4 regions of the Streptomyces sp. NBC_00859 genome follow, and region 3 is predicted to be linked to each of the others. Evidence: riboswitches for the same ligand, from Rfam matches in the RefSeq annotation. Region 3 holds a riboswitch; each other region holds the start of a gene.
What was found. Region 3 has a riboswitch for cobalamin ahead of cobN (cobaltochelatase subunit CobN). Riboswitches for the same ligand answer to the same signal wherever they lie in the genome.
Positions count from the first base shown of each region.

Region 1: it holds a riboswitch for cobalamin, as region 3 does, so the genes downstream of both, OG584_RS27705 (cobalamin biosynthesis protein) here and cobN (cobaltochelatase subunit CobN) in region 3, are expected to answer to the same signal.
Region 2: it holds a riboswitch for cobalamin, as region 3 does, so the genes downstream of both, OG584_RS10635 (ribonucleoside-diphosphate reductase subunit alpha) here and cobN (cobaltochelatase subunit CobN) in region 3, are expected to answer to the same signal.
Region 4: it holds a riboswitch for cobalamin, as region 3 does, so the genes downstream of both, OG584_RS04255 (CbtB-domain containing protein) here and cobN (cobaltochelatase subunit CobN) in region 3, are expected to answer to the same signal.

Region 1 covers NZ_CP108826.1:6,314,098-6,318,987, forward strand. The annotation lists gene OG584_RS27695 (putative cobaltochelatase) at 1-1,022, opposite strand, end outside; gene OG584_RS27700 (cobyric acid synthase) at 1,117-2,622, opposite strand; gene OG584_RS27705 (cobalamin biosynthesis protein) at 2,619-3,548, opposite strand; cobalamin riboswitch at 3,670-3,812, opposite strand; gene OG584_RS27710 (hypothetical protein) at 3,940-4,182, opposite strand; gene OG584_RS27715 (anion permease) at 4,202-4,890, opposite strand, start outside.
Region 2 covers NZ_CP108826.1:2,536,763-2,541,652, forward strand. The annotation lists gene OG584_RS10620 (DUF3311 domain-containing protein) at 62-304, shown strand; gene mctP (monocarboxylate uptake permease MctP) at 301-1,932, shown strand; gene OG584_RS10630 (GNAT family N-acetyltransferase) at 2,062-2,562, shown strand; cobalamin riboswitch at 2,609-2,750, shown strand; gene OG584_RS10635 (ribonucleoside-diphosphate reductase subunit alpha) at 2,878-4,890, shown strand, end outside.
Region 3 covers NZ_CP108826.1:7,624,903-7,629,792, forward strand. The annotation lists gene OG584_RS33600 (precorrin-8X methylmutase) at 1-47, opposite strand, end outside; gene OG584_RS33605 (cobalamin biosynthesis protein CobG) at 52-1,371, opposite strand; cobalamin riboswitch at 1,477-1,631, shown strand; gene cobN (cobaltochelatase subunit CobN) at 1,666-4,890, shown strand, end outside.
Region 4 covers NZ_CP108826.1:1,018,539-1,023,428, forward strand. The annotation lists gene OG584_RS04245 (histidine phosphatase family protein) at 1-2, opposite strand, end outside; gene OG584_RS04250 (histidine phosphatase family protein) at 238-807, opposite strand; adenosylcobalamin (AdoCbl) riboswitch at 943-1,084, shown strand; gene OG584_RS04255 (CbtB-domain containing protein) at 1,088-1,312, shown strand; gene OG584_RS04260 (CbtA family protein) at 1,340-2,113, shown strand; gene OG584_RS04265 (alkaline phosphatase family protein) at 2,393-3,817, shown strand; gene OG584_RS04270 (HD domain-containing protein) at 3,977-4,411, opposite strand; partial or broken gene OG584_RS04275 (TetR/AcrR family transcriptional regulator) at 4,454-4,890, opposite strand, start outside.

The DNA.
Region 1 (4,890 bases), 1.3 Mb from region 3:
TCCCCGTCCTCGTTGCCGGACTCCCGCAGCGTGTCGTCGAGTTTGTCCTCGTCGAGCCCCGGCGCGTCGAAGGGATTGCGCCTGCGGCGGTGCGGCAGCGCCAGCAGCGCGGCCTGCCGTACGTCGTCGGCCGTGACATCCGTATGCCCCGCCCAGGCGGCCAGCGCGGTCGAGGTGCGGGCCATCACGATGTCCGCGCGCATCCCGTCCACCTCGAAGGCGGCGCAGGTCGCCGCGATCTGCCGCAGCGCCGGATCGCCGAGGCGAACGGACGGCAGCAGCGCCCGCGCGGCCACGATGCGCTCCCGCAGCTCGCTCTCCTCGTCCGCCCACCGGGCGGCGAACCCGGCGGGGTCGTCGTCGTACGCGAGCCTCCTGCGCACCACCTCGACCCGCTGGTCCGTGTCGCGGGAGGCGGCCACCTCGACGGTCAGCCCGAACCGGTCGAGCAACTGGGGCCGCAGTTCGCCCTCTTCGGGGTTCATCGTCCCGACGAGCAGGAACCGCGCGGCGTGCCGTACGGAGACGCCCTCGCGTTCCACGTACGAGGCGCCCATCGCGGCGGCGTCGAGCAGCAGGTCCACCAAGTGGTCGTGCAGCAGGTTGACTTCGTCGACGTAGAGGATGCCGCGGTGCGCGTCGGCGAGCAGCCCCGGCTCGAACGCCTTCACGCCGTCGGCCAGCGCGCGCTCGATGTCCAGGGCGCCGACCAGCCGGTCCTCGGAGGCACCGACGGGCAGTTCGACCATGCGTGCGTCGCGCGTCACCCCGCCGGTGCTCTCGTGCGGGCCGTCCGGACAGCCGGGGTCGGGCGCGTCCGGGTCGCACGAGAAGCGGCACCCGGTGACCACCGGGACCCCGGGCAGCAGCGCGGACAGGGCCCGCACCGCCGTACTCTTCGCGGTTCCCTTCTCGCCGCGCACGAGTACGCCGCCGACTGCCGGGCTGACCGCGTTGAGCAGCAGCCCCAGACGCAGGTCATCCATGCCCACGACAGCGGTGAACGGATAGGGCGTGCTCACTGGGGGATCACTCCTTCACATGCTCGGGTGACAGATTCGGTAACGGGCGGACGCCCGGCGGCCCTGCGGGGCGCTCCCGGGGCCCCGGGAGCGCTCATGGCGCTCCCGGCGGTACGAAGGGGAGGCCGGCCGGAGCGCCCGACTCGATGAGCGCGAGCAGCCCGTCGGTGTCCGCGTGCTCCTCGATGAGGTCGCCGAGCCGGTCCAGCTGCTCCTCGCGGAGCACGCCGAAGCTGGTGTCCGGGGCCGGTACGAAACGGCGCCCCGCGACGGCCGCGACCTCGCGCAGGAAGGCCCTGCGGAATCCGTCGCTCTCCAGCGAGCCGTGCCAGTGCGTGCCCCACACGGAACCGGCGCGGCAGCCGTCGAGGAAGGGCGTGCCGCCCAGGACCTCGGCGACCCCGTGATGGATCTCGTATCCCTCGACAGGTTCTCCCAGCGCCTCGCCGACGGGGCGCCCCAGGGTCTTCTCCACGGCGAACCGCACCCGGACGGGCAGCAGCCCGAGTCCGTCCACGGCCCCGGCGCGCGATTCGACGGTGTCGTCGATGTGCTCACCGAGCAGCTGGAAACCGCCGCAGACACCCAGCACCGGACGGCCTTCCGAGGCGCGCCGGGCCAGTGCGTCGGCGAGCCCGCGCTCCCGCAGCCACTCAAGGGCGCGCACCGTGCCGCGTGTCCCCGGCACGATCACCAGGTCCGCGTCGGCCAGCTCCTCCGCACGGTCCGCGAACCGCACCACGACGCCCGGTTCGGCGGCCAGCGCGTCCACATCCGTGAAGTTCGACATCAGCGGCACCGCGCACACGGCGACCCGCAGCACATCCTCCCCGTACGGCGCCGACACGGCCGGCTCGCGCACCGTGCCGCGCATCGACACCCGCAGCCCGTCCTCCTCGTCGATGCCCAGACCGTGGGTGAACGGCAGGACACCGTAGGTACGCCGCCCGGTGAGTCCGTGCAGCATGTCGAGACCCGGCTCCAGCAGGGACACATCGCCGCGGAACTTGTTGACCAGGTACCCGGCGACGAGCGACTGGTCCTCGGGGCTCAGCAGCGCCGTCGTGCCGAAGAACGAGGCGAAGACACCGCCCCGGTCGATGTCGCCGACGACGACCACCGGGAAGCGCGCGGCGCGCGCGATGCCCATGTTGACGATGTCGGTCCGCCGCAGATTGATCTCGGCGGGACTGCCCGCCCCCTCGCAGATCACCGCGTCATACGTGCCCCGCAGCTGGGTCAGGCAGTCCGTGACCGTGCCGAGCAGCGCCTCCTGACGGCCGCCGTGGTAACCGCGGGCGCTCATCTCGCCCACCGGCTTCCCCATCAGCACGACCTGGCTCGACCGGTCGCTCCCCGGCTTGAGCAGCACCGGGTTCATCAGCGCCGTGGGTTCCACCCGCGCGGCCTGCGCCTGCATCGCCTGCGCCCGCCCGATCTCCGCGCCTTCGCGGGTGACGAACGAATTGAGCGACATGTTCTGCGCCTTGAACGGCGCCACCTTCACGCCCCGGCGCACCAGCCACCGGCAGATCCCCGCCGTCACCACGCTCTTCCCGGCGTCCGACGTCGTCCCGGCCACCAGCAGTCCGCCGCTCATCCGCGCACCTTCCTCACCGCGAGAGCCGTCGCGAGCGCCAGCAGGGACACCCGGCGCGACAGCCGCACCGCGCGCTCGATGTCGCCGAAGGCCACGGCCCGGCCGCCGCCGTTGAGGACCGCCCGGTGCTCGGCCCGTCCGCCGTAGGAGAGGGCGCCGCCGAGGCGTACGCCCAGCGCACCCGCGAACGACGCTTCCACCGGGCCCGCGTTGGGGCTCGGGTGGCCGCCGGCGTCCGAGCGCCAGGCCCGCAGGGCGCCGCGCGGGTCCCCGCCCGCCAGCACTGCCAGTACCGCGGTGAGCCGGGCGCCCGGCCAGCCCGCCAGATCGTCCAGCCGGGCCGACGCCCAGCCGTAGCGCCGGTACCGGGGCGACTTGTGGCCGACCATCGCGTCCAGGGTGTTCACCGCCCGGAATCCGACGAGCCCCGGCACTCCGGCCAGAGCGCCCCAGACCAGCGCCCCGACGACCGCGTCCGATGTGTTCTCGGCTACGGATTCCACGACCGCCCGCGCGATCTGGTGCTCGTCGAGTGCCTGCGGGTCGCGCCCGCACAGATGCGGCAGCCGTTCCCTTGCCGCCTCGACATCCCCCGCGGCCAGTGCGTCGCCCACGGCGCGCGCCTCGCGCCCCAGCGAGGTGCCGCCGACGACGGCCCAGGTGGCGGCGGCGGTCAGCGCGACGCCCGCGGCGGCCCGGCCGCGTACGGCACGCCGGGCCAGTACGGCGGCGCCGACCGCGCCCCCGGCGCAGACCGCGGTGTGCAGCGTGCCCCACCCGCGGTGGTCGCGCCACAGCCGCCGCTCCACGGCGGCCGCGGCCCGCCCGAAGGCGGCGACGGGGTGCCCGCGCCGGGGATCGGCGCAGACGAGGTCTGCCAGGAGGCCCGTGGTGGCGCCGTACACGAAGACACGCTCTCCACGCATGGGGTCAGCAGGCCGGTACGCCTCGGCGGGCCCACACGGCGGCCGTACTCGGAACGTCGGGCGGTTCGGGCAGCAGGCAGCCGCGCATGGCGTAGTCCTCACTCAGGGTGTCCGCGCCCTGGTTCGACGTGATCGGCGGTGAGAGTTCCTGGCTCCCGGGGATGCGATCCCCGATGACAGTGGCGGGACCGCGCCGGATTCGCACCGGGCTTCCTCTCCTGCCGCCGTATTGGCCCCGGAAGTCCACCACGGTCCGCGAACACCCGTCAACTCACCCTTGACCTGGGCCGGGGCGGTGTGCCGAGCCCCACACGCGCCGCCCGCCCGGCGGCCGTTGAAGGCTGCCGGGCGGGCGGGGTGACGCTTCGGGTGGTGCGCAGTGGCGCGGAGGTCAGGCGACGATCAAGTAGATCCCGTACGCGACGGCCGCGGCGCAGAGCGCGAAGCACGCGTACGAACCGGCGCGGACCACGGGCGCCGGGCCCGCACCCGCAGCCGAGGGTGCGGAGCCTGCTTCCGGCGCGGGCTTCCGCGCCAGGCCCACCACGCCGAGGGTGAACAGGCCCACCAGGCCGACGGTCGCGACGACGCTGACACCGAAGACGGTGCCGAGAGCTGCCCAGTCGATGTTCATGGGGCGGTCTCCTTCTCCTTCAGACCGTGGCGGGCCGGGTGGGTTCCGGCGCGGGGATGGTGGCACGGAGGCCGTGGGATGCCGCCGCTCCGGCCGGCGGCGGCGTGACGGCGGCGATGGCGGTGGTCACCACCCCCGCGGGCTCGTCGAGGCCGGCCGGTTCGTCGGGGGTGACGCTGTGCCGGCTGACCGGCTTGCGGCGGGAGAGCGACCAGATGAGACCGGAGCCCGCGACCAGCAGTACCGCCACGGCACCGATGCCCCAGGGGCCGCGGGCCGTCAGATACTCGGCGCCCGCGCCGACGGCAGCGGCCGCGGGCAGGGTGAGGCACCAGGCGATCAGCATCCGGGTAGCGGTGGACCAGCGGACCACTCCGCCCTTGCGGCCCACGCCCGCGCCCATCACGGCGCCCGAGCAGACCTGGGTGGTGGAGAGCGAGAAGCCGAGGTGCGAGGAGGCCAGGATCACGGTGGCGGCGCCGGTCTGGGCGGCGAAGCCCTGCTGCGGCCTGAGCTCGGTGAGCCCCTTGCCCATGGTCCGGATGATGCGCCAGCCGCCCAGGTAGGTACCGAGTGCGATGGCGGTGCCCGCGGAGACGATGACCCACAGGGGCGGGTTCGAACCGGGTGCGATGACGTTCCCGGTGACCAGGGCGAGGGTGATGACGCCCATGGTCTTCTGCGCGTCGTTGGTGCCGTGGGCGAGGG
Region 2 (4,890 bases), 5.1 Mb from region 3:
CTTCCTCGCCTAGATTTCCTGCGCGTTGTACCAGGTGCTCAGTGAGGGGACGGACCGCACCATGCCCGAGAAAAAACCGGTGGTCACGCCGGTGCGCGTGATCATCGCGGTTTGTCTGATCGCACCCTTCGCAGCCATGCTCTGGGTGAGTTCGTACGCGAAGGTGGACCCGGCCTTCATCGGTATCCCGTTCTTCTACTGGTACCAGATGCTCTGGGTGCTCATCTCGACCGTACTCACGATGACCGCGTACAAGCTGTGGCAGCGCGACCAGCGCGCGCGCAAGGGAGGTGCGTCCGCATGAAGGACGGTGTGAACGGCGTCGCGCTCGGCGTCTTCATCTTCTTCTTCGTGGCCGTCACGGTCGTCGGCTTCATGGCCGCCCGCTGGCGCCGCGCGGACAACGCGGCCACCCTCGACGAATGGGGGCTCGGCGGACGGTCGTTCGGCACGTGGGTCACCTGGTTCCTGCTCGGCGGCGACCTCTATACGGCGTACACCTTCGTCGCCGTCCCCGCGGCCGTCTACGCGGCGGGCGCGGCGGGATTCTTCGCCGTGCCGTACACGATCCTCGTCTACCCGCTGATCTTCACCTTCCTGCCGCGGCTCTGGTCGGTGTCCCACAAGCACGGCTACGTGACGACATCGGACTTCGTCCGCGGGCGCTTCGGGTCGAAGGGGCTCTCGCTGGCCGTGGCGGTCACCGGAATCCTCGCCACGATGCCGTACATCGCGCTCCAACTGGTCGGTATCCAGGCGGTTCTCGATGTCATGGGCGTGGGCGGCGAAGGCAGCAACTGGTTCGTCAAGGACCTCCCGCTGCTGATCGCCTTCGCGGTGCTCGCCGCATACACCTACTCGTCGGGGCTGCGGGCCCCCGCACTGATCGCCTTCGTCAAGGACGGCCTGATCTACATCGTCATCCTGGTGGCGATCATCTACATCCCGATCAAGCTCGGCGGCTTCGACGACATCTTCGCCAAGGCAGGCCACGCGTTCTCGCAGACCAACCCTGCGACGGGCAAGCCACGCGGGGCGCTCGCGCCGGCCGCCGCGGGACAGTGGGGTTACGCGACGCTGGCGCTCGGATCGGCGCTCGCGCTGTTCATGTACCCGCACTCGATCACGGCGACGCTCTCCTCGCGCAGCCGCAACGTGATCCGCCGCAACACCGCGATCCTGCCGCTGTACTCGCTGATGCTCGGACTGCTCGCGCTGCTCGGCTTCATGGCGATCGCCGCGGGCATCAAGGTGAAGAACGGCCAGCTGGCGATCCCCCAGCTCTTCGAGAACATGTTCCCCGACTGGTTCGCGGGCGTGGCCTTCGCCGCCATCGGCATCGGCGCCCTGGTACCGGCCGCGATCATGTCCATCGCGGCGGCGAACCTCTTCACCCGCAACATCTACAAGGACTTCATCAAGCCGGGTGCGACACCCGCCCAGGAGGCCAAGGTCTCCAAGCTGGTGTCACTCGTGGTCAAGGTCGGCGCGCTCCTGTTCGTGCTCGCCATGGACCCGACGGTGGCGATCAACTTCCAGCTCCTGGGCGGCATCTGGATCCTGCAGACGATGCCGGCGCTGGTCGGCGGGCTCTTCACCCGGTGGTTCCACCGCTGGGCGCTGCTCGCCGGCTGGGCGGTCGGCATGGTCTACGGCACGCTCGCCGCCTACGGCGTGGCCAGCCCGACCCAGGCGCACTTCGGCGGCTCGTCCAAGGAGATCCCGGGCATCGGGCAGATCGGCTACATCGGTCTGACGGCGTTCGTGCTGAACGTCGTGGTGACGCTGGTACTCACCGTCGTGCTCAACGCGGTCAAGGCACCGGCCGGGATCGACGAGACCTCGCCGGAGGACTACACGGCGGACGCCGGTGACAAGGACGTCCAGGTGGAGCTCCCGCCGGCCACCGCCGCCAGCCCCGCCGGACGCTGACGGGCCGGACACCGGCAGCAGGTCCGGGCCGCCGCATCTCCCCCGGGAGATGCGGCGGCCCGCTGCGTTTCCCCGGCCCGCAGGCTGACGCCCCTGCCGCGGGCCGGCGCCGTACGGCACACTGCCCGCATGGACATCGCCATCAGGCCCGCCGAACCGCGGGACTACGAGGAACTCGGCGCGATCACCGCCCGCGCCTACCTCCAGGACGGGCTGCTGGACTTCGGCGCCGACGACCCGTATCTCGACCTGCTGCGCGCGGTGGAGCAGAGGGCGGCCGGGGCCGAAGTACTGGTAGCGGCCGATGATTCGGGGCGGCTGCTCGGCGGGGTGACCTTCGCCCGGCCCGGCAGCGAATGGGCCGACATCGCCGGACCGGGCGACGCGGAGTTCCGGATGCTCGCGGTGGACCACACGGCTCGGGGGCAGGGCGCGGGTGAGGCTCTGGTCCGTGCCTGCGTCGCGCGGGCACGGACCTGCGAGGGGGTCTCGCGGCTCGTCCTGTCCACTCAGCCGGCGATGGCCGGGGCCCACCGGATCTACTCCCGGCTGGGCTTCATACGGACGCCTGAGAGGGACTGGGACCCCATTCCGGGGCTGACCCTGCTGACGTACGCACTGCTCCTCTGAACCCGAGCTGACCGCCCACGACACAACATATGGGGGGTGCTTTCCGAACGGCACCCCACATGTATGCTCGTGCTCGCTGTCGTCGCAGGGGAATCCGGTGCGAATCCGGAACTGTCCCGCAACGGTGTGATCAGTGCGCTTTCGCGCACCGCGGAGTCCGAGGACCTGCCGACAGCACATCCGGTTCGACCGAACCGGATGGGAAACGTCCGGGCCTCGCGGTAGGGCCTGCGGATGCTGTGCGGTGTGCTGCTCTGCTGTGCCCGTACGCGCCCGTGCCCCCGCCGGCCCCAGCCGAGCGAGGGAGAGCGCACCGTGACCATCGCGCCCACCGCACCTGTCACCGAGCAGGTGGCGGACGCCCCGGGAACCGTACTGCTGCGGACCCTGACCGACCTCACCGCCGATCTCACCGACACCGACCCCGGCAAGGTCGCCGCTGCCGCCCTGCGCGGGCGCAACGCCGCGTCGGACGAGGCCGAGTTGCGGGAGCTGGCCACCGAGGCGGCCGCGGGTCTCATCTCCGAGGACCCGGCGTACTCGCGGCTCGCCGCCCGGCTGCTCACCCGCACCATCGCGGACGAGGCGGCCGGACAGGGCGCGGTGTCGTTCTCGGAATCCGTCGCCGCGGGCTTCCGCGAGGGCCTGATCGCCGACCGCACGGACAGCTTCGTACGGCTTCACGCCGCGCGGCTGGACGCGCTCATCGACACTTCGGCCGACGACCGCTTCGGGTACTTCGGGCTCCGCACCCTCTACAGCCGTTACCTGCTGCGCCACCCGATCACCCGCCAGGTGATCGAGACCCCCCAGCACTTCATGCTCCGGGTCGCCTGCGGTCTGGCCGCCGACGAATCGGCGGGCGCCCTGGACGAGGTGGCCGCGCTGTACGCGCTGATGAGCCGCCTCGACTACCTGCCCTCCTCCCCCACGCTCTTCAACTCGGGCACCCGGCACCCGCAGATGTCCTCCTGCTATCTGCTGGACTCGCCGCTGGACCAGCTGGACTCGATCTACGGGCGCTACCACGAGGTGGCCCGCCTCTCGAAGCACGCGGGCGGCATCGGCCTCTCGTACTCCCGTATCCGCTCCCGCGGTTCGCTGATCCGGGGCACGAACGGGCACTCCAACGGCATCGTCCCCTTCCTCAAGACCCTCGACGCCTCGGTCGCCGCGGTGAACCAGGGCGGCCGGCGCAAGGGCGCAGCAGCCGTCTACCTGGAGACCTGGCACTCGGACATCGAGGAGTTCCTGGAGCTGCGCGACAACACCGGTGAGGACGCCCGGCGTACGCACAACCTCAACCTGGCGCACTGGGTACCCGACGAGTTCATGCGCCGGGTCGACACCGACGGCACCTGGTCGCTGTTCTCGCCCGCTGATGTGCCGGAGCTGACCGATCTGTGGGGCGACGCCTTCGACGCCGCGTACCGCAAGGCCGAAGCCGAAGGTCTGGCCAGGAAGACGATTCCCGCCCGCGAGCTGTACGGGCGGATGATGCGCACCCTCGCCCAGACCGGCCAGGGGTGGATGACCTTCAAGGACGCGTCGAACCGGACTGCCAACCAGACCGCCGAGCCCGGCTCCGTCGTCCACTCGTCGAACCTCTGCACCGAGATCCTCGAAGTGACGGACGACGGCGAGACGGCGGTCTGCAACCTGGGCTCGGTCAACGTCGGCGCGTTCGTCTCGGGCGACTCGCTCGACTGGGAGCGCCTGGACGCGACCGTCCGCACCGCGGTCACCTTCCTCGACCGGGTCGTGGACATCAACTTCTACCCCACCGAGCAGGCGGGCCGCTCCAACGCCAAGTGGCGTCCGGTGGGCCTGGGCCTCATGGGGCTCCAGGACGTCTTCTTCCAGCTGCGGCTGCCCTTCGACTCCCCTCAGGCCAGGGCGCTCTCCACCCGGATCTCCGAGCGGATCATGCTCGCCGCGTACGAGGCGTCCTGCGACCTCGCCGAGAGCAACGGTCCGCTGCCCGCCTGGGAGCGGACCCGCGCGGCGCGCGGTGTGCTGCACCCCGACCACTACGCGGCCGAGTCCGCCTGGCCGGAGCGCTGGGAGGCGCTGCGCGCCAGGATCGCGAAGACCGGTATGCGCAACTCGCTGCTGCTGGCCATCGCGCCGACCGCCACCATCGCCTCGATCGCCGGGGTGTACGAGTGCATCGAACCGCAGGTCTCCAACCTCTTCAAGCGCGAGACCCTCTCGGGTGAATTCCTCCAGGTCAACGCCTACTTGGTGAACGAGCTCAAGCAACTGGGCGTCTGGGACGCGCAGTCCCGTGAGGCGCTGCGCGAGGCCAGCGGTTCGGTCCAGGGCTTC
Region 3 (4,890 bases):
ATCGCCGGGCCGTCCTTCTCGTAGTCGAACACTGTCTTCTCGCTCATTTCGTCACTGCGGGAGGGGCGTGGTGCGGGCTTCCGCCACGGTGGCGGCGAACTCTGAGGGGTCGTTCATGGTGTCGCGCAGCCGCTCTCCGCGTACGGAGATGTCGTAACCGCCGGCCGTGGCGACCACGTCCACCCAGTCGCCGTGCGGGTGTCCGCAGCGCCGCGCGCACCCCGACCAGTACACGGGCAGACCACGGCCAGTACCGGGAGCGGGCGCGGCGTCGGCGCGCACGTCGGCCAGGGACTTGGCACAGCCGGGGCGTCCGATGCATGCCCCCACCCCGTGCCAGGGCGAGTCGGCCGCGGTGATCATCCCTGCGGCCGAGAGCTCGGCGAGGCGGGTGCGGGCGCTGTCCGGGCCCAGACCGGGGAGTACCACTCCCCGCCAGGGGGTCAGCCGCAGCTCACCGGCGCCGTCGTGCAGTGCCGTGCGGGTCAGCAGGCTCCACTGGCCGGCCGTGATGAGGCCCAGCGGCGCCTCGACGGAGAGTGCTGCCCGACCGTCCGGCGCCGGCACGACGCCGGGCTCAGGGCCGGTACCGGATGTCAGCGGTTCTGCCCGTTCCCGGGCAGCGGCCGTGATGCCGGCGGCTGACAGCCGCTCCGCGACCGCCCGTACGAACGCGGAAGGCCCGCCGGGAAGTTCAGCCACCCGCCAGGCGCCGGTACCGGCGTCACGGGCGGCGCCCAGGAAGGTCTCGGCCGCCAGCAGCGCGCAGCGGGCAGCGTGTTCGGGCGGCACCACGAGCACCTCCCGCGCCCCGCCGGCGCACAGCAGGGCGCCGGCGTCCGGAGAAGCGATCAACGTCACATCGGCGCCGAGCCCGGCCACATCGCCCCGGCCGTCGTCGAACGCGAACAGAAAGCGGCCGGACAGCTCGGCAGCCGCGTCGCACGCGCAGAGCAGCGAGTCCAACTCACGTGCCCAGGCGTGCACATCGGCCGCTGCCGGTGATTCGAGTCCGGACAGCGGGGAGGCCACGATGTTGCGGGCCCGCTCGTGGCGCACGGAGGGCAGCAGTCCGGCGTCCGCGAGTACGCCGGCGAGCTCCTGGCCGCAGTCCGGCGCCAGCCCGCGCAGCTGCACGTTGCCGCGTGACGTCAGGTGGAGTGCCCCGTCGCCGAGCCGTCGCGCCGCATCCATCAGCGTCCGGGCCTGGGACACCGTCAGTACGCCCGCGGGGATCCTGACCCGGGCGAGCGCGCCGTCGTCCGCCGTGTGCAGGCGCAGACTCCCCGGACACGCGTCACCGCGGTCACGCCGGGGGACCGGCTGCCGTGGCGGCGGGGGTGCGGAAGTGCGGGGCATGGCGGCGAGCATACCGATCGGTCCGCAGCGGGTCCGTCCTGCGCCGACGTGACGGTCCTTACGACCCGGTGTGCGCGGGGCCGGGTCCGCGGATCCGCCTCCGGCCGCCCGTCAGGTCGTTACTATGCTTGTCGGCGGGCTGATCGGCCCGCAATCGCCTACGACGGCGACAGGGGAGGAAGCCCGGTGAAATCCCGGCGCGGTCCCGCCACTGTGAGCCCGGCTCTCCGAGCCGGGTGAGCCAGGAACTCCCGCCGTCTTAACACCGCCCGGGGCGCGGACACCCCGAGGAAGGCCTGACGCCGCATGCTCCTGCTTCTGTCGACGTCCGACACCGACCTGCTCAGCGCCCGTGCAGCGGACGGACCGGTGGCTTACCGCTTCGCCAACCCGGCCCGTCTCCAGCTCACCGACCTGCCCGCTCTCCTCGAAGGCGCCGACCTCGTCGTCGTGCGCCTCCTCGGTGGGATCCGCGCCTGGCAGGAGGGCCTCGACCTGCTCCTCGCGGACGGCCGGCCAGTCGTCGTCCTCACCGGTGAGCAGGCCCCCGACGCCCAGTTGATGGAGGCGTCGACCGTCCCGGTCGGGATCGCCGCCGAGGCCCACGCCTATCTGGCGCACGGCGGGCCCGCCAACCTCGATCAGCTCGCGCGATTCCTCTCCGACACCGTGCTCCTCACCGGCCACGGCTTCGAGCCCCCGGCGCCGGCACCCAGCTGGGGCCCCCTGGAACGCACTGTCCGCACCACGGACGGCCCGACCGTCGCGGTGCTCTACTACCGGGCCCACCACATGAGCGGCAACACCGCCTTCGTGGACGCCCTCTGCGAGGCCGTCGAGGACATCGGGGGCCGGGCGCTCCCGCTCTACGTCGCCTCGCTGCGGGCCCCCGAGCCGGAGCTCATCGACACGCTGCGCGCCGCGGATGTCATCGTCACCACCGTGCTGGCGGCGGGAGGGACGAAACCCGCCGAGGCGTCCGCCGGGGGCGACGACGAGTCCTGGGACGCCGGCGCGCTCACCTCGCTGGACGTGCCCATCCTCCAGGCGCTCTGCCTGACAGGTTCGCGGGCCGCCTGGGAGGAGAATGACGAGGGCGTGTCACCGCTCGACGCTGCCAGCCAGATCGCCGTGCCCGAGTTCGACGGCAGGCTGATCACGGTGCCCTTCTCGTTCAAGGAGATCGACCAGGACGGGCTCCCCGCCTATGTCGTCGACCCCGAACGGGCCGCCCGCGTCGCCGGGATCGCCGTGCGCCACGCTCGTCTGCGGCACATAGCCCCGGCCGACAAGCGCCTGGCCCTGGTGCTGTCCGCGTACCCGACCAAGCACTCCAGGATCGGCAACGCCGTCGGTCTCGACACGCCCGCGAGTGCCGTCGCCCTGCTCCGCCGGCTCCGTGACCAGGGCTACGACTTCGGCCCTCAGGAGGTACCCGGCCTCGCGTCGGGAGACGGCGACGAGCTGATCCGCGCGCTGATCGAGGCCGGCGGCCACGACCAGGAGTGGCTCACCGAGGAGCAGCTTGCCCGCAACCCGGTCCGTATCCCCGCCGCCGACTACCGGCGCTGGTACGCCACCCTCCCCGCCCCGCTGCGCGCGGACGTGGAGGAGCACTGGGGCCCGGCGCCCGGCGAGATGTTCCTGGACCGCAGCCGCAACCCGGAGGGCGACATCGTGCTCGCCGCCCTGCGCCACGGCAACCTGCTGATTCTCATCCAGCCGCCGCGCGGGTTCGGCGAGAATCCGATCGCGATCTACCACGATCCCGATCTGCCCCCGTCGCACCACTACTTGGCCGCCTACCGGTGGATCGCCGCATCGGCTGACGACGGCGGCTTCGGGGCGGACGCCATGGTCCATCTCGGCAAGCACGGCAACCTGGAGTGGCTGCCCGGCAAGAACGCGGGACTGTCCGCCGCGTGCGGTCCTGACGCGGCACTCGGCGATCTTCCGCTGGTCTACCCGTTCCTGGTGAACGACCCGGGCGAGGGAACCCAGGCCAAGCGACGTGTCCACGCCACGCTGGTCGATCACCTGATCCCGCCCATGGCACGCGCCGAGTCGTACGGCGACATCGCGCGCCTGGAACAGCTGCTCGACGAATACGCTCAGATCGCCTCCATGGACCCGGCGAAACTCCCCGCCATCCGGGCACAGATCTGGACACTCATCCAGGCCGCCAAACTCGACCACGACCTGGGCCTGGAGAACCGTCCGGACGACGAGGGCTTCGACGACTTCATCTTCCACGTCGACGGGTGGCTGTGCGAGATCAAGGACGCCCAGATCCGCGACGGCCTGCACGTTCTGGGTAATCCGCCCGCCGGAGCCGACCGGGTCAACCTGGTGCTCGCGATCCTGCGCGCCCGCCAGATCTGGGGCGGCACCGCCTCACTGCCGGGGCTGCGCGAGGCCCTCGGCCTCGATGAGGCCAACGCCACACGTATCAGCGCCGACGCGACCGAGGAACAGGCACGCGTCCTCGTCGAGGCCATGGAAGCGGCGGACTGGGACCCGGAAGCCGCTGTCAAGGTGGCGGACGGCCACCCGCGGGCAGTCGTCGACATCCTCCGCTTCGCGGCCCGCGAGGTCGTCCCGCGGCTGGCGGCCACCACGGACGAGATCGACCACGCGCTCCACGCGCTGAACGGCGGATTCGTCCCGGCAGGCCCCTCCGGTTCCCCGCTGCGCGGGCTGGTCAATGTGCTGCCGACCGGCCGCAACTTCTACTCCGTCGATCCCAAGGCCATTCCTTCCCGGCTCGCCTGGGAGACCGGCCAGTTGCTCGCCGACTCACTACTGGAGCGCTACCGCACGGACAACGGGGAGTGGCCGGCATCCGTGGGACTCTCCCTGTGGGGCACCAGCGCGATGCGGACCTCGGGCGACGATGTCGCCGAAGCCCTCGCCCTCCTCGGTATCCGCCCCGTGTGGGACGACGCCTCACGCCGGGTCACCGGCCTGGAACCGGTGCCGCTCGACGAGCTGGGCCGTCCCCGTGTCGATGTCACCCTGCGGATCTCGGGCTTCTTCCGGGACGCATTCCCGCACACCATCGGCCTCCTGGACGACGCGGTACGGCTGGCGGCATCACTGGACGAGCCCGACGACCAGAACTTCGTACGCGCCCACACCCGGGCCGACCTCGCCGAGCACGGCGACGAACGCCGGGCCACCACCCGCATCTTCGGCTCGCGGCCGGGCACCTACGGCGCCGGGATCCTGCAGCTCATCGACAGCCGGGACTGGCGCACCGACGCCGACCTCGCCGAGGTGTACACGGTGTGGGGCGGTTACGCCTACGGCCGGGAACTCGACGGCCGCCCGGCGCGCGCCGAGATGGAGACGGCGTACAAGCGCATCACGGTCGCGGCGAAGAACACCGACACCCGTGAGCACGACATCGCGGACTCCGACGACTACTTCCAGTACCACGGTGGCATGGTCGCCACGGTCCGCGCGCTGCGCGGGAGCGCCCCCGAGGCGTACATCGGCGACTCCACCCGCCCGGAGACGGTCCGCACCCGC
Region 4 (4,890 bases), 6.6 Mb from region 3:
ATGACCGCCCTGCCTTCTCGCGTCCACCGCCTCGACGGCTTCTTCGGTCTCGCTGTTGATATCGCTCTTGTCCGCCGGCGACCCGACGCCGGTGTTGATGTTGTACAAAGGCTTCAGCCCGTCACGACCAGCGAAGATTCCCGCGGAGGCAACCCACGGGGTGTGATTCCCGGCGCACTGCCTCCGGGCGCACCGCACCTCAAGCGCAGCGCACCTGCCGCGGGCCCGCATCCCGGGTCAGGGCTCCAGCGGCCGTCCGATGCGCAGGTTCCACCGTCCGGCCCTGCCGCTCAGCTCGGTCAGGGTCAGCGGCGCCGCGTCCAGCCGCCAGAACGCCTCGTCGGGCAGGGCCAGCGCGTGCAGTACGGCCGCCCGCACGACGGCGGGGCCGGCGACCGCGGCCACCCGGCCGCCGCTGCCCGCCAGCCTCTCCAGCCAGCCGCCGGCCCGCTCGCGCAGCCCGCGCAGAGACTCACCGCCGTGCGGTGAGGCCGCGGGGTCCGCCAGCCATTCGGCCACCGCTTCCGGTTCCCGCTCGGCCAGCTCCGCCAGAGTCCTCCCTCGCCAGCGGCCCAAGTCCCAGCCTCTCAGGGCAGGTTCGGGCCGGGCCCGCAGACCGAGCGCGGCAGCTGTCTCACGGCACCGGGCGTCGGGGGCGGCCAGTTGGCGGTCGGCACCCGGCACGGCGTCCGCGGCGAGCGCCGCACGGCGGGCGCCCGACTCGTCCAGCGGCCCCTCGTCGTCGAAGCGGACCTCGCGCAGCGCGGTGCTGCGGGCGGGTGAGATCAACATCACTCGTACCGTCATCGCCGGTCCCTCCTGCTGTCCTGTGCCTCGGCGGGGCAAGCACATCACGGGGGTCGCGGGCAGCGGGCAAGGGGTGTGACGGACCGTCCGGCCGACCGGCACCGTAGCGGAGCCCGCCCGCCAGGCGGTACGGTCACGTGAACATGACGAAGGTGTGATGGAAGTCCGGTGGGAATCCGGCACGGTCGCGCCACTGTGAACCCGCTCCGCGGGAAGTCAGACCCAGGACCTTCGTCTCAGGTACCACGATCGGGACGCGTGTTCCCCAGGAGGTTCTGCCATGGCAAGCTCCCTTGCCCCCACCCCCAGCACTCCCGCCACTCCGGCGATCGCCCCCATCTCCCTCAAGGCCATCGCCCCCTGGGCGGTCTTCTTCGGGATCCTCATGCTCATCCTGCTGTACTTCGTCGGTGCCGAGCAGGGTGCCACTTCGCTCGTCTCGGGCACGGATGTGCACGAGTGGGTCCATGACGGGCGTCATCTCCTCGGCTTCCCCTGCCACTGATCACTGACGTCCAGGGGGACCTCTCTCATGAACTCCATATCCGTACGCGCCCTGCTCGTCCGCGGCATGCTGGCCGGTCTCGTGGCCGGCCTGCTGGCCCTGGTCGTCGCCTACCTGCTCGGTGAACCGCGGGTGGACTCGGCCATCGCCTTCGAGGACGCGCACAGCCACGAGCACGAGATGGAGGTGGTCAGCCGCTCGCTCCAGTCGACAGCCGGTCTGGCCACCGGTGTGCTCGTCTTCGGGATCGCGGTCGGCGGCATCGCCGCTCTCGCGTTCTGCTTCGCGCTCGGGCGTATCGGCCGGTTCGGCCCGCGAGCGACCGCCGCGCTGGTCTCGGTCAGCGCGCTGATCGCGGTGTACGTCGTGCCGTTCCTCAAGTACCCGGCCAACCCGCCGTCCGTGGGCGATCCGGACACGATCGGCAAGCGCACCACCCTGTACTTCCTCATGATGGTCCTCAGCGTGCTGCTCGCCGTCGCCGCGGTGATCCTCGGCAAACGGCTCGCGCCCCGGCTGGGCAACTGGAACGCGACCATCTCGGCGGGAGCCGCGTTCCTCGTGGTGGTCGGTCTCGCCTACGCGTTCCTGCCTGCCGTCAACGAGGTCCCGAAGGACTTCCCTGCCACACTGCTCTGGCAGTTCCGGCTCTCGGCGCTCGCCATCCAGCTCACGCTGTGGACCGCGTTCGGGCTGTTCTTCGGTCACCTCGCCGAGCGCCACCTGCTGCCGCGGACGGCTCCGGCACGTGAGACGACCGGCACGGCGGCACGCACCACCGCACCGGCCGGCCGGGCGTGAAGTGACGGTTCACGGCAGCTGATCACCGGAGCGGGCCGTTTCTCCTCTCCGGCACCGCAGACCCAGAATCCCGCCCGGATCACATCCGGGCGGGATCTGGTCCGTCCGGACCTCTTCCGGGCGGAATCCGCCCGCCGCCGCGGACCACGGCTTGGGCAACTGCTTGCCACTCATTGGCCGCCTGTTCACCGATACGCTCCTCTGCTCCTCACCGGCCTCCCGCGAGAGTTCCGGAGGGTCCTGAACAAGGACCGATCCGAGCTCGAGAAGGGGACGTTCATGGCCGAGTTGACGCGACGCAGACTCCTTGGCTCAGCGGCGGCTGCCGGTGGCGCGGCGGCGCTGTCGCTGCTGCCGCCCAGTGTGCAGAAGGCGGTCGCGGCCGGTCCGCCGCGCCACGGATCGCTGCGCGACATCGAACACGTCGTCATGCTGATGCAGGAGAACCGCTCGTTCGACCACTACTTCGGCACGCTGTCCGGTGTGCGCGGCTTCAGCGATCCGCACGCGCAGAAGCTGGACAACGGAAGGCCTGTCTTCTACCAGCCGGACGCGGTGAACCCGAAGGGCTACCTGCTGCCGTTCCATCTGGACACGCACACGTCGAGCGCCCAGGCCATCCCGTCCACCAGTCACGCCTGGTCCGTCCAGCACGAGGCGTGGAACGGCGGCCGGATGGACCAGTGGCTCCCCGCCCACCGCAAGGCCGACGGGCTCAACGGCCCCTATGTCATGGGCTATTACACCCGTGAGGACATCCCCTTCCAGTTCGCGCTGGCGGAGACCTTCACCATCTGCGACAACTACTTCTGCTCGGTGCTCGGGCCCACCTGGCCGAACCGGCTGTACTGGATGACGGGCACAATCGACCCGAACGGCACCCAGGGCGGCCCGATCCTCAACAACACGGCCCCCACGCCGTACCGCTGGATGACCTACGCCGAGCGGCTCCAGGCGGCGGGCGTCAGCTGGAAGGTCTACCAGCAGGACGACGACTACGGCTGCAACATGCTGGAGAACTTCGAGGCCTTCAAGAACGCCAGGCCCGGTGACGAGCTGTACGAGCGCGGGGTACGCCCCCAGCCGGAGGGCACGTTCGAGGACGACGCCCGCAACGACCGGCTGCCGGCCGTCTCATGGATCATGCCGACGAGCTATCAGTCCGAGCACCCGGACTATCTTCCGGCGGCGGGCGCCGACTTCGTGGCCCAGAAGATCGAGGCCATCGCGTCCAATCCGAAGGTATGGGCGAAGACGGCCTTCATTCTCAACTACGACGAGAACGACGGCCTGTTCGACCATGTGGCGCCCTCCACCCCGAAAGCGGGCACGACGGACGAGTTCGTCCAGGGTCTGCCGATCGGCGGCGGTTTCCGGGTCCCGGCGATCATCGTGTCGCCCTGGACCGTGGGCGGCTGGGTCGCGGGCGAGCGGTTCGACCACACGTCGGCGCTGCAGTTCCTGGAGCGGTTCACGGGCGTGCGGGAACCCAACATCACCCAGTGGCGCCGCCGTACCTTCGGCGATCTGACGTCGGCGTTCCGCTTCTCCGACACCCACCACCGCCCGCCGCACCTGCCGCAGGACACGGCCGAGCAGCTGGAACAGGCGAAGGAGGAGGTGGCCACGCTGCCGAAGCCGACGCTGCCGGGGGCCGACCAGGCGTTCCCGCGGCAGGAGCGGGGGCACCGGCCGCGCACGTAGTGCCGGGGCAGGCAGGGTCCGGTGCGCTTGTGACCTGCCGGGCCCGCTGCGACGCCAGCTCGCCCCGCCGGCCGGCCACGGGCGGTCGCCTGCCCCTTCGGAGCGACGGTCCAGGAAAGCTGTACGCCGTGGCGCACGGCGCCTGGGCCGGCCCGCGGGTCAGCCGATCCCCAACAGCTTCCGCATCCGCGCGTACTTGGCCGTGAGGCGGTCCCTGGTGGGTGCGTCCAGTACGGCCAGCCGCCGCGGGTCCGCGTTGTGCGCGATGTCCGCCTCCTTGACCAGCACCGCGCTCGGAACCGCGAGGAGGCGGGCCGCGTAGGCCTCCGGGGCCTCACCCGCCCGCTTGGTCATGGCGAACACCATGTCCTTGACACTGCGCGGGAGCGGAGCGCCTTCCACCCAGTCCGCGGTGAGCACACCGTCCTCGACCGAGTCGTGCAGCCAGGCTGCGGCGATCTGGTCGTCGGTGCCGCCGCGTGCGGCGACGCCTTCCGCCACGGCTGCCAGGTGCACGGTGTACGGCTGCCCGGCCTTGTCGGTCTGCGTCGCGTGCACCCGGCGCGCGAGCGCCTCGACCTCCGACAGGCTCAGGCCGCCGGAAGGCTCCCGCGGGAAGAAGGTGTGGGCCAGGCCGTCGAGCAGATAACCGAGGCGGCGCTCGAACACCTCCTTCGGGTCCGTCCCAGCGTCCGTCTCACGCAGGGCCCTCGATGTGAGCGGGTACGCGCCCGACTCCGCGGCCGTGTCGAGGTAGGCCGGTTCGGCCCGGCTGTCCTCCCCCGCCTGTCGCGCCGCGCTGCTCCTGCCCGCCTCCAGCCGTCGCGCCTCGGCATGGGCGTATCCCTGGACGAACGCCACGACAGTCCGCCAGACGTCGAGCATCTGCCCGGTCGTGAAGCCGTATCCGTCGAGCAGCGACAGGCCGGACTCCGTCATCGCGAGGGTGCCGGGCCCGAAGGCGTCCACAGTGAGCGCCTGCCGTGCCAGCCACGGGTGGCGCAGAGTGACCTGCCGGGTGGTGTGCGCCATCGCGGTGAGGTCAGCACGCCAGTCGCCGGTACGCGGCGGCA